Regions from separate parts of the Chryseobacterium sp. NFX27 genome, predicted to be linked through region 2. Evidence: riboswitches for the same ligand, from Rfam matches in the RefSeq annotation. Region 2 holds a riboswitch; each other region holds the start of a gene.
What was found. A riboswitch is a leader RNA that binds a small molecule or an ion and turns the genes downstream of it on or off. The one in region 2 is predicted to bind cobalamin.
Positions count from the first base shown of each region.

Region 1: linked by a shared signal. The riboswitch ahead of J4Q03_RS06515 (acyl-CoA thioesterase) and the one ahead of J4Q03_RS15965 (TonB-dependent receptor plug domain-containing protein) in region 2 are both predicted to bind cobalamin.
Region 3: linked by a shared signal. The riboswitch ahead of metE (5-methyltetrahydropteroyltriglutamate--homocysteine S-methyltransferase) and the one ahead of J4Q03_RS15965 (TonB-dependent receptor plug domain-containing protein) in region 2 are both predicted to bind cobalamin.

Region 1 covers NZ_JAGEKK010000004.1:195,920-202,081, forward strand. The annotation lists gene J4Q03_RS06505 (ATP-binding cassette domain-containing protein) at 1-632, shown strand, start outside; gene J4Q03_RS06510 (hypothetical protein) at 724-1,521, shown strand; cobalamin riboswitch at 1,573-1,751, shown strand; gene J4Q03_RS06515 (acyl-CoA thioesterase) at 1,866-2,249, shown strand; gene J4Q03_RS06520 (HD domain-containing protein) at 2,409-2,999, opposite strand; gene J4Q03_RS06525 (XAC2610-related protein) at 3,017-3,700, opposite strand; gene J4Q03_RS06530 (PadR family transcriptional regulator) at 3,992-4,321, shown strand; gene J4Q03_RS06535 (PspC domain-containing protein) at 4,333-6,054, shown strand.
Region 2 covers NZ_JAGEKK010000015.1:68,337-74,498, reverse strand. The annotation lists gene namA (NADPH dehydrogenase NamA) at 1-436, opposite strand, end outside; gene J4Q03_RS15970 (cytidine deaminase) at 536-1,018, shown strand; cobalamin riboswitch at 1,205-1,379, shown strand; gene J4Q03_RS15965 (TonB-dependent receptor plug domain-containing protein) at 1,412-3,253, shown strand; gene J4Q03_RS15960 (YncE family protein) at 3,267-4,310, shown strand; gene J4Q03_RS15955 (CCA tRNA nucleotidyltransferase) at 4,468-5,889, opposite strand; gene J4Q03_RS15950 (L-threonylcarbamoyladenylate synthase) at 6,057-6,162, opposite strand, start outside.
Region 3 covers NZ_JAGEKK010000002.1:286,384-292,545, reverse strand. The annotation lists gene J4Q03_RS03920 (DUF2306 domain-containing protein) at 1-539, shown strand, start outside; gene J4Q03_RS03915 (Lrp/AsnC family transcriptional regulator) at 858-1,298, opposite strand; gene J4Q03_RS03910 (carboxymuconolactone decarboxylase family protein) at 1,402-1,866, shown strand; gene J4Q03_RS03905 (Lrp/AsnC family transcriptional regulator) at 1,918-2,379, opposite strand; cobalamin riboswitch at 2,534-2,717, shown strand; gene metE (5-methyltetrahydropteroyltriglutamate--homocysteine S-methyltransferase) at 3,117-5,450, shown strand; gene J4Q03_RS03895 (NADP-dependent oxidoreductase) at 5,502-6,162, opposite strand, start outside.

The sequences.
Region 1 (6,162 bases), on a different contig from region 2:
AATCTTTTGGTGGAAGAAAAATCCTGCAGGACATTTATTTGAGCTGTGAAACCGGAAAAACCACAGGTATTCTCGGCCCGTCAGGCAGTGGAAAATCGACCCTATTAGAAATCATCTTTGGAACAATTAAAGGCGATACACAGTTTGTCAAACTTAATGACACCATTCTTAAAAACCAGTCCGACAGGAAAAATAAAATCGCCTATCTGCCACAGCGATCCTCTTTTCTTCCGAAAGAATGCAAAATCAGAAAGCTTATTCCTTTATTCTGTACCAGGGAAAACACAGAAAAGCTTTACGACCTAAAAATGATACAGCCTTTTTTAAATAAAACCTCAAGAAACCTTTCAGGCGGTGAGAAAAAAATTGTTGAAACATTGATCATCACCTATTCTGATTCAGAGTTCGTGATACTGGATGAGCCTTTCAGCGGAGTTTTCCCAAAAGCCGTGGACGAAATGGAAATAATTATTAAAAGCCAGACACCAAACAAAGGAATCATCATCTCCGATCATAATTATATGAGCATTCTAAATATGGCTGATGATACTTATCTTCTCTCGGACACTTATCTGAGAAAGGTAAAAGATCTTAAAGAACTGCAACAATTTAATTATCTTCCTAAAAATTAAGAATTTTATCATTTTAATTAAATACCATTATATTTTATTAAACAAAAAAACATTTAATTTATATATTTGAGGGATCAAAAAATTTCATCAAATGATTTCCATCAACAAAGCATTGTACCTCTCCGCTTTCAGTCTTTTTTCCGTAGCATTTGTCAAAGGACAGAATAAAGTTCCTTTTGGTGTTGTAAAAGCTGAAGAAGGCTATGCCAACGTACGTGTCCACAAGGATGACTACAGAAAAATTGTAGATAAGATCCGGATGCGTAAAGGTGATGTATTTGTTTATGTAAAACCTGCTCCGGGAGAAACGGAATGGGTATGGATAAAATATCCTGAAAAGCAGGATGATGAAAAACCTTTTGTGAGATATGAGAATCTTGAGAAGGAAGGAATGGTCAACAAGGAGCGTATTGCCTTTATAGACCAGCTTCCTCAGTTTACTCCTTCTAAATCCAAGAACGGAAAATCACTGATCTTCACAGACAACAGTAATCCGAAAATACCTACTTCACAGAGAACCAAGGTAGTTATTGATGTTTATCCATCCAATGCCGGTTATAGAAAGCAGGAAAAAGATGCTGATGGAAAGATCCTTACGATTGATAAAGTAAAGCCCTGGGGGATCAAAAACGGGCTTCCGGAAGGGATGACGGAGATTAAATCCATCAGAGTTCAGCAGCCGGGAAGAGGCTCAGTATTTGTAAGGGAAGCTATTAAAAATATGTTCCAGCCTACCATGGATTTCAATAATGTTGGAGTAACGGCTCTTGACAAAGATCATATTTATCTTTATATGATCAACGGCTCGGGTGAGAACAGATATGTCACGCTTTGGACCATCAAGGAAGGACGCGTGATGAGCCAGATTATCTACAATAGTCCGGAATAATTGTCATTTTTCACTTTAATATTCTTATTTTTGCACTGAAAAAGTTAACGCTAATTCATCACAGAAACTGGTTCTGCTTAACGCAGATTAAAAGGGAACCGTGTGAAAATCACGGACTGTCGCGCAACTGTAAGTAACTGAAATCTTTATCAAGGATCCACTGTGCAGGGCACGGGAAGGAGATAAAAGATGTTACAAGTCAGGAGACCTGCCTATTTCTTTAAACAAGAAACTTTCGCGATTTGAAGTTATTGATCTGATGGACTGCTTCAGGAATTCCTATAATTCCTGTCACTGTTCTGTTATTTTGATCTATTTCATTTCGCATTAATTAATAATGAAATATGACTACAGAAGAAAGAATTGCAGCATCCGAAACCAGCATTTTTAAAGCGGTTTTCCCCAACACTACCAATCATTACGATACTCTTTTCGGAGGTACTGCCATGCAGCTGATGGATGAAGTAGCTTTTATCACGGCAACCCGTTTTGCAAGAAAAAGAGTGGTAACCGTGAGCAGCGATAAAATTGATTTTAAAAAGCCTATTCCCGCAGGAACTATTGTAGAACTGATCGGAAAGGTATCCTATGTCGGAAAAACAAGTATGAAAGTGAATGTAGAAATCTATACAGAGCAGATGTACTCTTATGAAAGAGAAAGAGCCATTGTAGGTGATTTTACTTTTGTGGCTATTGATGAGTTTAAAAAACCGATCAGAATAATGTAAATAAATAGTTTCGGGCGGCCTTTGGCCGCCCGAAACTATTTATAAGGTATAAATACAATTGTATTTATAAAAATTGTATTGCATTGATAAGTTAAAGGCCTTTATTTATCTTAAAAAAGAACGGCAATTTAAAAATCTCAGTTTTGCTTTGAGATAAATCTACCGGACAACTTTTTCAGTATCCAAACTTCGGATCAGTAATGCCTCAAAAGCCTCTCCCATCTCATCTGATGCCCTTCTAATAGCATTTTCCAGCATATTTCTGATCTGCTTTTCAGTAACACCTGCTTCCGTCCAGCTTTTTCCTGAAGTGTGAGAATTTAAGATAAACGGCATGATACGGTCAATGGAACAGGCAAAAATAGCGTCCGGTGTTTTTTCTTCCTCAAATTCAAGCCATAATTCAAAAAACTCGGTCTGTAAAGGTTCATCCAGGATTCCGAAGATTTTCTGCGCTGAAATTTTTTCCCTTTCAAATTTCCCTACCATCGCTTTTTCATCAAAAAGAAAAGTATCTCCTGCTTCTATCTCCACTAAATCATGAATAGAAAGCATTCTTATAACTCTTAAAAGATCAATATCTGCACGGTTTTTAGCATATGGATAAAGAATCTGCGCCAAAATAATGATCTGCCATGAATGTTCGGCTGTGTTTTCCCTTCTTGAATCATCGGCATTATAATTTCTTCTCTGTACGTTTTTCAGGGCATCAACTGCCAGGATAAAATCGATCTCCTTCTGTATTCTCATTTCTATTTATTATACTATTAATATTCGGTTGATTTTTTAACCACCCACTTGTTATTAATCTTTTCTCTTATGGTTACTTTTGGAGGTTCTTCACTGAAATCTCCAATTTTTTCGTAAACCAGATCTAATCCTTTATTGGGAATCACCTGATATTCGTAGGTGTAATGTAAGGAAGCCCCAGATCTGGCATAAGTGGTCAATCGTTTCCGCTTGGGATCTACATCAAACATTCCCTGGTAGGAACTGGCAATTTCAGTAAGTTCTTTACTCAGGACGAATTGTTTCTTCGTGGAATTAAAAACATACACATCAAAGGAAGCGCTGCCATAGTTTCCGCCACTACCGTTTCTTATGCCTACATCTTCTGTCCCGTCAAAATTAAAATCTCCAAAAACCAGAGGATCATCGTGGACCATTTCGTGAGTTAGTGTTACTATACCAGTGTTGGACGGCTTTATTCCTTCTTTAAAATACATGATAAAATCTCCGGAAGCAAGAGTCTGCAGCTTCTCTCCACTTTTACTGAACAGTATGATAGCAGCTTTATTCCTACAGGCATCAGTCTGACATTCTTCAACGGTAACCTCTGCATTATACTTCTTGGATGCATCTTCAATGGCAAAACGATATTGCCCGAAGCACACAGGCCCGAGCAACAGCAGCGTATATAAAGACCGGTAAAAAAGAGATGTATTTATCATTTGGTGTACATTAATTGAAATCCGTACAATTGAAAACAAAAATACGAATCATCAGTCACAATTTGTTATTTTTTCGGTTGATTTTAAATTTATTCTCAATTATATAAATTTCAACTTAAAATTTATTAATCTGAAAATCAATACTTTAAACTATTTATTTAAAAAATTTCACTACTTTGTATTGCATATTACCATTTTAATTACATATCTTTGTAATGTAAAATCGGAATAGGTTCATCTAGCTAGGAACATTATTCTGAAACTATAACTAATTAACAAAACTTATTAAAGATGAATACTGAAAATACCAAAGCGCAAATGCGCAAAGGAATTCTGGAATTCTGTATTTTAAGTCTCATCAACCATCGTGAAATGTATGTTTCCGACCTTATCGATGAACTTAAAAAAGGAAAACTGGATGTAGTGGAAGGAACCCTCTATCCTCTCCTTACAAGACTGAAAAACGGCGAGTTCCTTTCCTACAGATGGGAAGAATCTACAGGAGGACCACCAAGAAAATATTACCAGATTACAGAAAAAGGAAAGCTTTTCTTGGATGAACTTCAAAATACCTGGGCAGAGCTGACAGCGTCAGTAAACCAAATTACTCAAAAAATTTAAAAAACAAAGCTATGAACAAGACACTCTCAATAGGACTCGCAGGTTTTTCTTTCACTATAGAAGAACACGCATATATAAAGCTCAGCGATTACCTGAATGCACTGAGAAGCTCATTGGATGCTTCAGAGGAGGAGGAGGTAATGCATGATATAGAAATAAGAATGGTAGAAATCTTCAGAGATTCTTTAGGAAAACGTGAAGTTGTAAATGATTCTGATGTAGAAAGAGTAATTGCACAGATCGGAACCCCTGAAAAGATCGAAGAGCAGGAAGAAGCTTATTTTTCTGAGAAAAACTCTAAAAAGACCCACACTTCAGGTACTGAATATACAGATAAAAAGCAATTGTTCCGTGACCCTGAAAGACAAAAAATCGCCGGGGTATGTGCAGGACTTGCTTATTATGTAGGAATGGACATTACCGCGATGAGAGCTATCTGGCTGGGAATCTTCGTATTGGGAATCTTCACAGCAGCTATTTCTTCTTCACTGATTGGCCTTCTTTATGTAATTCTCTGGATCGTACTTCCAAAAGCAGAAACAGCTGCAGATTTCCTGAAAATGAAGGGAAAGCCTATGAACTTCGACAATCTTAAGAATGAGTCTAATAAGTTGGTTCAGTTTGCCAACGAATCTACTCAGAGAGTCGGAGAAATTTACATCGAAAACAAACCTTATATCAACAATGCAGGAAGCGGAATCTGGAATGTAATAAGATATATCCTGGGAGGAATCTTCGCATTAATGGCATTCGGAAGTTTATTAGGTGCATTTGTAGCATTTGGATTTATGGGAAATAATGATTTTCCTCCTATCAATCATATGAATTATTTGTTTGATGACGGAAACATGAAATATATACTGATGGCAATGATCATTATTGGAAGTTTAATTCCTGCAATGATATTCGCACTGTTAAGTATCAAACTTATTTCACCAAAAACTAAATTAAGAAATACAGGATGGGTTTTAGGAGCATTATTCCTTGCATTAATTGCATTCTCCACTTATTTCGGAATTAGTATGGCGAAAAAAGAAATGTTTCTGAAAGGACATAAGGAAGATACCGAAGAGATTTCTATTAATACAACTTCTGATAGTTTGTATGTAGATTTGAAACAGATATCTATTCCACAAAACTTTACAGGATACGATGATGATCTTTACTCTGACAAAGTCTCTGTGTTTGAAAAAGACTGGGTACATGTAGAAGTTACAAGAAAAGCGGATATTAAAACACCTTACCTGATTATTAAGAAGGAAGCCAAAGGATATAATCTTCCTCTTAATGTAAATGTTCCGGTAGAAATTGTTAACAATAAAGTAATTCTTCCAAATTATATTAAATATCCTTATGAGCACAGATTCAGAGATTACAGTATTAATTACGAACTGGTAATTCCTCAAAATGCAGTAGTAATTCCGTTGAAAAAAGACAAAATGGATTTTGACGGAGATCTGAACGGAGACGGCATCAATGATGACGAGCAGAATCAGGATGAGGATGAGAACGGTAATATCAGAATAGAAAAGAATAAGATTTCTGTCAACGGTTCTACCATAGAATATAACTCTAATGACAAAGACAGCATCATTATCAATGGTAAAAAAGTTCCGAATTCTCAGGCCGACCAGGTAATTGATTCTATGAAGTCTACGCTTAAAAAAGCAAACAAAAATGTAGACATCAAAATTAAAGACGGAAAAGACGAAATTTCCATACAAACTAAATAATTAACTTCAGAGAGTGCAGAAGGTGTGAATGGAGGGCAACCGTTTGAAATTCACACTCTTCTTCTCTCAGAAATCAGAAAAAATATTATTATTTAGTTCGCTATGTTA
Region 2 (6,162 bases):
TGATCTCATCAGCAGTCAGAACATGCGGAACCCTTTCAGTAGGATGATAAGGAATAGGACTTGGTGCAACGGTTTCCCAGCCTTCTTCAACAGGGATCTGCAGGTTATTCCATGTGGAACCTTTTCTTCCGGCGTGGGCAAGCTGGATCCCAATTTTACTTTCTGAACGGGAATGGACAAAATCGACAATTTTTCTAAGTTCTTCTGCCTGCTCATCATTCCAGATTCCCATACAGTGGTTGGTAATTCTTCCGCGTGGCTCTACTCCCGTAGCTTCAACCATGATAAGGCCTGTACCGCCCTGAGATCTGCTTCCGTAATGGACAAAGTGGAAATCATTAGCCAATCCATTCTCGCATGAATACATACACATGGGAGACATTACCCATCTGTTTTTCAATTCTATATTTCTAAATTTTATTGGTGTATATAACATTTTACTTTTTTGATTTTCAATTTAATGATGAATAAAAAAAACATTGTCGAAGTGATGAAAAAGAAGTAAATTTGGCCCCCTTTTTAGTCTTACTAATATATGAAAAAAGACATACAGATCAGTTACGAGCATTTTAAAAACAGCAGTGAACTGAACGATATAGAAAAAACCTTATTTGAAAGAGCAATACAAGCCCGTGAAAATGCTTATGCGCCCTATTCGAATTTCCTTGTAGGATGTGCCGTCTTACTGGAAAACGGTGAAATTTACTCCGGTAACAACCAGGAGAATGCAGCCTATCCATCGGGACTCTGTGCAGAAAGAACGACTCTTTTCTGGGTAGCAGCCAATTTTCCGGATGTTAAGGTGAAGAAAATCTTTGTCGTGGGAGGTCCTAAGGAATTTCATGAGAAAAATCCTCCGATTCCACCTTGTGGAGCCTGCCGGCAAAGCTTAATAGAATATGAAACGAAACAGAACGAAAACATTATCCTTTATTTTTCAAGCATGAATGATGAAGTGGTAAAGGTGCATTCTATTAAAGATCTGTTGCCGTTCTATTTTGATTCATCGTTTTTGTAAAGGTGTAATTTTGTGAATAGTGAATTTTGCTTCGCAAGTGAATGGTGAATTAAAGTTTTAAGAACCAAGAATCAAGATTTCAAATACCAGACTTTTGTCAATGGTCAATTTTATTTACAAGTGAATTGTTAATATTGACCATTCACAATTGACTTTTTGTCTTTTTGTGCAATAAATTTAAAAAGTTATCTTTGCAAAAATTTTGGTTTCCAGCATTTTGGAAATAATAGGGAATTGGGTGTAACTCCCAAACTGTCCCCGCAACTGTAAATCGCAATAAGATTTCTGTAAAAAACCACTGTTCATACGGGAAGGTACAGAAAGCGAAAGTCAGGAGACCTGCCAGAATTATAACTAAAAACGTTATTACTTTCGGAGGAAAAGTAAAATAGTATGGATATAAAAAGATCTTTATTACTGCTTTGTTCGTCTTATGGCAGCTTTCTCTTCGGACAGGAGAAAGCGGTTGACACCATTTATATTTTCGACAGCCAGATGAGCAAGGTGAAACTTTTTCATCCGGTACGCACGCTCACTCCAAAAGATCTCGAAAAAAATTCAGCCAATCTTTCTGAAATTTTACGCTTTCAGTCTTCTATTTATGTGAAAGAAAATGGACGTGGGGCTGTTTCTTCGCCTTCATTCAGGGGAACAACAGCTCAGCAGACTGCTTTTGTATGGAACGGGATCAACATAAATTCCAGCTTTTTAGGCCAGGGAGATGTGAATAATATTCCACTTTTCGGATATGATCAGATTGATATAAAAGCTGGCGGAGGAAGTGTTGTTTATGGCAGTGGAGCTGTTGGAGGAAGTATTCATTTAAATAATATCCTGGATTTCAACAGGGGTTTCAAGGCTTCTGTTTATTCGGAGGCGGGCTCTTTTGATACGTATAATAATTTTCTGCAGGCTTCTTTCAGCAATGATAAATTAAGTGTTAAGGTTTCGGGAAGCTATTTCACAAGCCAAAATGATTATAAGGTCCCTGAATTTATCGTAGGAAGTACTGGATTTCACAATATTAACGGAAAATACTATAACACTTCGGTCAACATCGGAGCTTCTTATAAAATTGCTGATCACCAGACCATTTCATGGCAGAATCAAATGTTTGATGCATCACAGCATTATCCTGTTTTTGAACAAAATGGCACTAAAACAAAATATAATGCACAGACTTTAAGAAGCTTAATTGCATGGGATATCAATAAAAGTACTCTTTCGAACAGCTTAAAAGCAGCTTATACGGAAGATAATTTCCAGTATTTTTCAGGTCTTAACCAACCTAAAGCAAGTGGCGCAGAGGGAAAGAACTACATTTTCAAAAATGATTTCAACTATTTCATCACTCCAAAGATCAACATTAATGCGATTGGGGAATTCCAGGTGAATAAGGGTGAAGGTTATCAATCCGGAATTGGCAGCATCAGCAGAAATGTAGGTTCTTTATCCGGCTTAATCAGGTATTTTGCCACTAAGGAGCTTCGTTTTGAAGCCGGGATCAAGAAGGATTTTGTGGAGGATATTTCTTCTCCCCTTCTGTATTCGTTTTCGGGAAAATGGGATGCTTTACAATGGTATCGTATGGGAGTCAATTTTTCAAGAAATTTCAGATATCCTTCTTTTAATGATCTTTACTGGCAGCCGGGAGGAAATCTGGACCTGCTTCCTGAAACATCCACGAATATTGATATGAACCACGAGTTCAGCCTGGGAGATTTTAAAATAACATTAAGTCCTTATTACATGGACATCAAAAATCTCATCAACTGGCTTCCTACTCCCTATGGATACTGGGCTCCTGTGAATACATACAGGGTTGAATCTTACGGATTGGAATCACAGGTTCAGTGGAATAAGAAATTCGGAAATCATGCTCTGAAGCTGGATGCAGGGTACACTTATTCAAAATCTGTCAACAAGAATACTCAAATGCAGATGATGTATGTTCCGATACATAAAGCTGTCGGAAATATAGAGTATGGCTATTCATTCCTTAAGCTATACGCACAGGGGCTTTTCAATGGTCTTACCTATACGACTACGAACGAGCAAAGGTCTACAGCTATTGATCCTTATTTTATTTTAAATACCGGAATTTCTGCCGCACTTTTCAAGCGATACACTTTAGGATTTAAAGTGAACAATGTCACCAATACGGTTTATCAGACGGTGTCTCTGTATCCGATGCCTAAGAGAAATTACAGTATGTATGCAACTATTAATTTTTAAACTTAAAAATATTATGAAACTGAACAAAATTCTACCTCTTCTTTTTGCTTTTACACTTCTTTTGGGCATCGTGTCCTGTAGCAGTGATAATGATGATGAGCAGGAAACATTCTATGGCAACGGTTTTTTAATCGCTAATGAAGGTACTTTCGGAAAACCTGAAGGTGACGTAACGTTTGTAAGTGCAGACCTGAACCTTAAACAGGATAATGTTTTTTCCCTTAATAACGGAGGAGCAAAATTAGGTGACGTTTTACAGATGGTTGCTTTCAATGGTGAAAATGCTTATCTGCTATTGAATAACTCTAATAAGATCCAGATTGCAAACCGCTATAATTTTAAAGCGAATGGCGAAATTACCGCTGAACTTAATGCTCCGCGATATATGGCTTTTGCCAACAACAATATTTATGTAACGAATGATAAATATTTAGGTGCCAAGTATGTAAGCATCTACAAAGCTTCAGACCGTTCTTTCATCAAAAAAATTACTTTCACCGATGCTGCTGAAAGAATTGTAGAAGCGGGAAACAATATCTTTGTACAGAATGCTTCATTTGGTTTTGGAAATAAGATTACTTACATCAATACTTCTACCAACGATGTTCAGTCTACGATCACGTTGCCGGCAGGAAACATCAATAAGATTATTTCCAGCAACCAAAATGTATATGCTATTGCTGCAGGAACTGCTGATTCTTATATTTACCAGATCTCAAGCACGGGAAGCATTACAAAGACCACTACTTTAACAGGTATTGCCAATGCTACGAACCTTGAAATTGCCAATGGTAAGTTTTATTTCACTTCCGGAAAGGATGTGTACAAGATGGATATGAGTGCTGCAACAGCACCTACATCACCGCTGTTTACTGTAGCCAACAGTGTTGATGCGTATTCTGCTTTATATGGATTCAGTGTAATCAATGACAAAATTTTCACTTCTGATTCCAATGGGTTTACCCAAGCCAGCAAAATTGTAGTTTACAATACTTCAGGCGCTATTATCAGGTCATTTACTACAGGTATAGGCTCAAATTCAGTTTATGCAAACTAAGACATTAATACTTCGGTATTATCTATAAATTTTATTTTTTTTCATCATTTGTGTTTTTTTTCAGGCCGCTTCTCCGAAGCGGCCTGATTTTGTTTTCAATGATTAAAAAGGCTACGGCGGGACAAAGTCCCGCCGAAGCTTTTTATATATTCTAAGTTTAATTATACTTCAATCCCAATTTCTCAGCTTCAGCAATAACAAACTTTTCAGCTTCTTCCTTGTCATTGGGGATCTCGCCTTCAAGGATGGCTTCTTTTACTTTTTCTTTAAGGATTCCGATCTCTTTTCCCGGTTTCAGATCAAACATCTGCATGATTTCTTCTCCTGTGATTGGTGGCTGGAAATTACGCACCTGATCTTTTTCTTCCACTTCTTTGATCTTCACCGCTACATATTCGAAGTTTTTCTTGAATCTGTCCTGCTTTTTAGAATTTTTGGTTGTAATATCCGCTTTACACAGGGTAAACAGATCTTCCAGATCTTCCCCGGCATCAAATAAAAGTCTCCTTAATGCAGAGTCTGAAGCATCATCGGTAATAAGGGCAATAGGACGTGACGAAAGCTTCACCATTTTCTGAACATATTTCATATCACTTCCCAACGGCTGTTTCAATCTATGGAAAAGGGTCTTTACCATTTTTGAGCCTAAAAACTCATGCCCATGGAAAGTCCATCCTGTTCCTTCTACGAATTTTTTGGTTGGCGCTTTACCGACATCATGCAACAATGCGGACCAGCGTAACCAAAGGTTATCCGTATGCTCTGAAATATTGTCTACAACCTCCAGCGTGTGGTAGAAATTATCTTTATGAGTCTGCCCTTCCACTTCTTCCACTCCTTTCAGCTCGATCAGCTCAGGAATGATCAGTTTCAAAAGTCCTGTCTCTTCCATTAATCCCAATCCTACAGATGGTTTTTTGGACATCATGATCTTGTTGAACTCAACCATGATCCTTTCCATAGAAACGATCTTGATCCTTTCTGCCTCTTGTTTTATAGCATTCAGTGATTTTTCTTCAATAATAAAATTTAATGTTGAAGCAAAACGAACGGCTCTCATCATCCTCAACGGATCATCAGAATAGGTTTGAGCAGGTTCCAAAGGGGTTCTTAGAATTCCTTTTTCCAGATCTTCAACGCCATTGAAAGGGTCTATCAGTTCTCCGAAATTAGCTTTATTTAAAGAAATTGCCATAGCGTTGATGGTGAAATCTCTTCTTTTTTGGTCGTCTTCCAGTGTTCCGCCCTCTACTTCCGGCTTCCGGCTGTTCTCAGTATAGCTTTCTTTTCTGGCCCCTACAAATTCCAGCTCAAGATCTTTATATTTAATCATGGCTGTTCCGTACGTTTTGAAGACAGAAACTTTTAATTTGGGATCAATATCATTCGCAACAGTCTGTGCCAGCTCAATACCGCTTTGCTCTGTCACAAAATCGATATCAGTAGATGCTGTCCTTTTCATCAGAAGATCGCGGACATAACCGCCGACAATGTATACCGACTGATTGTTCTTTTCCGCAGCATCAGCAATGATCTTGAACAGTTTTAAATTTTTATTTTGGGTAAGATTAATTTTCATCATTAAATAAGTCGTCTTTTCTAGCTATATATTCTCCATTAATCATGCAGATCAGGAAACTTCTCCGGCATTTTTAATATTGAAGACTGCAAAGATAGAAATTAAAAAAAAGAAATCCTGCCGATATATATTGACAAGATTTAAATTGAAAGAATTATTACATGATTTTATTCACGAAGAACCTTAATCCTGTTATCATTCCATATTTTTATCACTGAAGAACCTGAATATTTCGAAACCTTTTCCCTGTCTTCCTCCACTGCATAATCTACC
Region 3 (6,162 bases), on a different contig from region 2:
TTAAACAGAAGGTGGTCAGCAATCCGTATTGGATGACATTTTTTTATATTCACATTTTTTCAGTCACGCTTTGTTTGTTGGCTGGACTCACTCAGTTTTCAAACCGTTTTTTAAGTGAAAACAAAGCACTTCACAGATGGATAGGGAAAATTTATGTTTACAATATTCTGACCATCAATGTTCCGGCGTGTTTTGTCTTGGGATTATTTTCAAATGGCGGAGTCATCGGAATTACAGGATTTATGCTTCAGGATGTTCTGTGGGCTTATTTTACGACTGCTGCCGTTCTCTTTATTAAAAAGGGAAATATTGCAGAGCACAAAAAATGGATGATCCTAAGTTATGCAGTTACTACCACCGCTATCACTTTCAGGATCATAAAAAATCTGTTCTATCAGGAAAGCCGGCATGACTATGAGCTGTTTTACGGACTGAATGTCTGGGTTTCCCTGATTTTCAATCTTGCGGCAGCCTATTTTATTATCAGAAGTCAAACATTACCGCTCAAACCTTACGTTCATGATCAAAATAATAAATGAAATAAACAGCAACAATGCATAGGACACAACGAAGATCAAGCCATTCAAGACTGTTCTGTGTTGAGATTTTGCTGTCCACCGGTTAAAAAACCGCATCATCAGATAAGATAATCCAGCCAGGATCAGTAAAGTAAAAATAAAAAAAACAAAGCCCGAATCCATAGATATTAATTTATACCAAAACTATTATTTTAAAATTTAAAAACATCATAAGATCTCTAAATTAAACTCAGGATCAGAATATTTCCGAATAAAGCCTACAATAAAATATGAAAAAATTAGTATTTACACTTTCATTGGCTCTTTCTGCAATGGTTTTTAGGACAGAAAATGGTTCGCTTTTATTTCAGACAGCTGAACCGATGTAGAAGGAATTCCAAATTTTATCAGCCTGTCAATAATATTTTCGAGGTGGGAACTGTCTTTTAAAACACACTCAGCAATGAGGCAGTATTCACCTGTGATCCTTTTACAGCTGATGATCTCCGGAAACATTTTCAGGTGATCGATAAATATTTTAAACTCATCATTTTTAAACTTCAGATGAATAATAACTTTCAGGCTGTATCCGAGAAGGCCATAATCAATATCTACTGTAAAACTTTTGATAACACCGGTGTCGGTAAGGTTCTGCACCCTCTCTTTTGTGGCAGACTGAGAAAGGGAAATTTTGCGGCCTATTTCGGCATAACTCAACCTGGAATTTTCAGTCAGCAACTTCAAAATTTTATGATCAAATTCGTCTAAAACTATTTTCATTGTATTTCTTATTTAAATCCGTAGAAACAATCAAAATTATAAAATTTTACCCTTAAATTCATTTTAAATTTATACACAATACACAGAAATTTGTCATAAAAAAATGACAACAATCGAATTTTCAGACCATGGAAGTACACCATTTGAAAAACTTATCGGCCACAACCCAGAAATATTACACCACTGGAACAGACTTGAAGAGACTTTCTTTAAAAATACAAGTTTAGACCCTGACCTGCTGGAACAGGTTCGAAGAACACTTGCATTTGGCAATGGCTGTGAATACTGTATGGTAAAAGGCGGAAGACCCGATTTCAACCAGTCAGATCTTAAAATTTCTGTGGCGGTAAGCTTCGCAGAGCTGTTCTATAAAGATCACCGTTCCATACTCAAAAATCATTTCAGCATGTTGAGAGAATTCTTTTCCGAAAAAGAAATTTCGGAGCTCTGCACGTTTATCAGTTTTATCAGCGCTTCCCAGAAATTGGGAAAAATATTTAATCTGACAGAAGAATATCAAAAAAATGCAGTGGTGGAAATGGAACAATTGAATTTATATAAAGATTGAAAAATTGAATGATTTAAAATCAGCATTCGTTTTCGGGTGCTGATTTTGTTTTTAAATACTTACCCCATGAATATTTTTAACCTCGGCCATCACAAAAGTACTATGTGCACTTCCGATGGAGTCTAATGAACCCAGCTTATTGAATACAAAATCCTGGTAATGTTTCATGTCTCTTACCTGAACTTTAAGGAGAAAATCGAAATCTCCTGAAATATTATAGCATTCGGCAATTTCATCAATCTGTAGAATATCTTCCACAAACTGATTTCCTACGGAACGGTCATGAATTTTAAGTTTAATCTGGCAAAAAACAGTAAATCCCCGGTTCAGTTTTTCTGCTTCAAGAACCGCTGCATAATGCTTGATATATCCCTCCTGCTCCAGTCTTTTCATCCGTTCAAAAACAGGTGAAGGAGAAAGATTTACTTCTTTTGCAATCTCTTTTACAGTCAGTTTAGCATTCTTTTGCAGGATCCTGAGCAATTGAAGATCCCTATCGTCAAGTCTTTCCACAGAATAATATTCTTTTTGAGGTTATGTTTTTCAAATTTACAGAATTTTCAACTTCAAAACCGGTATTAAACCAAATTATATTCTGAATTTATAATGCCAAGCCAATCAATTCACTTTAATCAATACCTTTGATACAGATTTTGTTCTTTAACATCCTTCATCAAACAGAAGAGGTTTTACATAACGTAGATTAATAGGGAATCGTGTGAGAATCACGAGCTGTCGCGCAACTGTAAGTAACACATCAAAAGTTTTTATCAGGGAATATCCACTGCAACAGCGGGAAGGATGATAAAACCGTTACAAGCCAGGAGACCTGCCTGTTCTGAATTGACAATGCTTTCGCGGACTGAAGCTTTTAAGTCATACAGATGATACTTTGAACGTATTGGGTTTAAAATTTAAATTGATTTGATTTTAAACGCAAAGATTTTTTTATGATGACTTCTTATTTTAAGGAGCAAAGAACTGCAACTTTGTCACTGATGAAGCTTATGGGTAAAACTTCCGCTTCAGCAATTCAATGTATTGATTAAGTCTTTGTCCTCTTAGAATATAAAGTATGTTGAAGTAAAACTTTGCGTCAAAAAATAAATATTTAAGCCAACTCTCTTATTTGAAGAAAAATTACGTCCTAATTGTATCTCTTCTATTTCTAAAAATCACTTTCTTCGGCGGCATTGTGAAGCATCTCTAAGAACTTTACATTATTATTTAATTAAAAGTTAAAAAGAAAAATGCAAACACACCTACTTGGCTATCCGCGTATTGGTAGCAACAGAGAACTCAAAAAAGCCTGCGAACAGTATTGGTCAGGCAAAGCAACACTAAATGAACTCCTGGCAACCGGGAAAAACATCAGCCTTCAAAACTGGAAAATTCAGCAGGAAGCAGGAATCGATCTTATTCCCTGCAACGATTTTTCTTATTATGATCAGGTTCTGGATATGACTCTGACTGTCGGGGCCATTCCGGAGCGCTACAAAGAGATTGCTTCAAGAGCCTCCGGTTCCGAACTTGATCTGTATTTTGCAATGGCAAGAGGCTATCAGAAAGACGGTCTCGACATTACCGCCATGGAAATGACAAAATGGTTTGACACCAATTACCATTACATTGTTCCTGAATTTCAGAAGAACCAACAGTTCGGATTATTCTCCAAAAAGATCATCAGTGAATTCATCAGTGCAAAAGAAGCCGGAATAAATGCCAAGCCTGTGATCTTAGGTCCTCTTACCTATCTTCTTCTTGGAAAAGAAAAAGAAGAAGGTTTTGACAAGCTCGATCTGATAGAAAACCTGCTTCCGGTATACATTGAGATTTTAAAAGAGCTGGAAAACCACGGAGCCACCTGGATTCAGTTTGACGAACCGTTTTTAGGCCTGGATCTCACCGGAAAAGCAAAAGAAATCTACCAGTCTGCTTATGCTGAAATCAGAAAACAGTTCCCGGATCTTATCTTTATTCTTGCTACTTATTTTGAAGGTTTAAAAGACAATCTTTCATTGGCGGCTTCACTTCCTGCGGATGTTCTGCATATTGATCTTGTACGCTGTCCTGAACAGCTGGATGAGGTTTTAAATACCATTCCACAAACTTTAAGCTTATCCTTAGGTATTGTAGACGGAAGAAACATCTGGAAAAATGATTTTGAAAGATCTTTAAGCTTCATCGAAAAAGCAGTACATGCAATTGGTTCAGAAAGAGTTTTTATAGCCCCTTCCTGTTCACTCCTCCACTCACCTTTTGACTTGGATCTTGAGACCAATGAAAAGACATTATCTCCTGAAATTAAGCAGTGGATGGCTTTTGCCAAACAAAAAGTTGATGAAGTTGTTGCCTTGAAAAAGCTGGCATCCGGAAAAGCAGATTATCAGGCTTTACAGCAGTATGCCGAAAATAAAAAAGCAATTGACACCCGCAAAATCTCAGCGTTGATCCATAACCAGGAAGTAAAAGACCGCGTAGATGTAACAACTGTAGATGATGCCAGGAGAAACAGTCCATTCAGCATAAGGAAAGAGGAACAGCAAAAAGTTTTGCAGCTTCCTCTCTTTCCAACAACAACTATCGGCTCTTTTCCTCAAACTAAGGAAGTAAGAGCATGGAGATCAAAATTTAAAAAAGGTGAACTGACTGCCGGGCAATATGATGATCTTCTTAAGAAAGAGACAGAAAGAACGATCCGCTGGCAGGAAGAAATCGGCATTGATGTTTTAGTTCACGGAGAATTTGAGCGTAATGATATGGTGGAATATTTCGGGGAACAGCTTTCAGGGTTTGCTTTTACCCAAAACGGATGGGTGCAGAGCTACGGAAGCCGCTGTGTAAAGCCTCCGGTGATCTATGGTGATGTGCACCGACCGCAGCCGATGACTGTTTACTGGTCCCAATATGCTCAGTCTTTAACTCAAAAATGGGTAAAAGGAATGCTTACAGGTCCTGTGACGATTCTTCAATGGTCTTTCGTGCGTGACGACCAGCCCCGTTCTTTGACTTGTAAACAGATTGCACTGGCCATTCGTGATGAGGTAAATGATTTGGAAAAAGCAGGAATCAGAATTATTCAGATTGATGAGCCGGCGATTCGAGAAGGCCTTCCGCTGAGAACATCTGACTGGCAAAATTATCTGAAATGGGCGGTTGAGGCCTTTAGAATTTCAGCAAGCGGTGTTGAAGATGCAACGCAGATCCATACGCATATGTGTTATTCTGAATTCAATGACATCATCCAGAATATTGCCGATATGGACGCCGATGTAATTACGATAGAATGTTCCAGAAGCCAGATGGAACTGCTGAATGCTTTTGCAGATTTCAAATATCCGAATGAGATAGGTCCGGGCGTTTACGATATTCATTCGCCGAGAGTTCCGTCAAAAGAAGAAATGGTTGAATTGCTGAAAAAAGCACAAGCTGTTATTCCCGCTCAGCAGCTTTGGGTAAACCCTGACTGTGGATTGAAAACCCGCCATTGGGATGAAACTGAAAAGGCATTGATTGCGATGGTAGAAGCAGCAAAAGAAGCAGCAAAAGCTTTTGATAAAGAAGAGAATTTAGCTAATCAATAGTATTGGGGCAGGAGTTTCTAAGCTCCTGCTTTTTTTGTTTTGGTCAAATATTTATAGCATTTTTATCACTACTTTTCCTTTTGCATGGCCACTTTCTACATATTTCACCGCTTCATTAGTGTTTCCGAATGAAAAAACTTTGTCGATAACAGGTTTTATCTCTCCGGTTTCTATCAGCTTTGTAATTTCTGCTAACTGCTTTCCGTCAGCTTTCATGAAAAGAAAGGAGTAATTACTATTTTGCTTATCCGCGATTCTTCTGACTTTACGGCTCAACAATTTTGCAGCCAATTTTACGTACCAGGGCATATTAAATTCATTGGCAAATAAAGGAGTTGGCGGACCGGAAATTGAAATAATTTTCCCCTCTGGCTTCAGGATATTGAATGATTTTTCCAGAGTTTTACTGTCCTGACTGTTCAGTACAACATCATAATCAGTCAGAATATCTTCAAAATTCTGTGTTTTATAATCGATCAGCACGTCTGCGCCAAGGTTCTTTAGGAGTTCAAAAATTTTTTCACTGGCCGTAGTAGCAACCGTTGCCCCTAAATACTTTGCCAGCTGTATAGCAAAAGTTCCGACACCACCGGAGCCGGCCTGAATAAAAACTTTCTGCCCGGACTGAACATTAGATTTTTCAACCAAAGCCTGCCAGGCCGTTAAACCCACCAACGGAATTGATGCTGCTTCTTCCATCGTCAGATTTTTA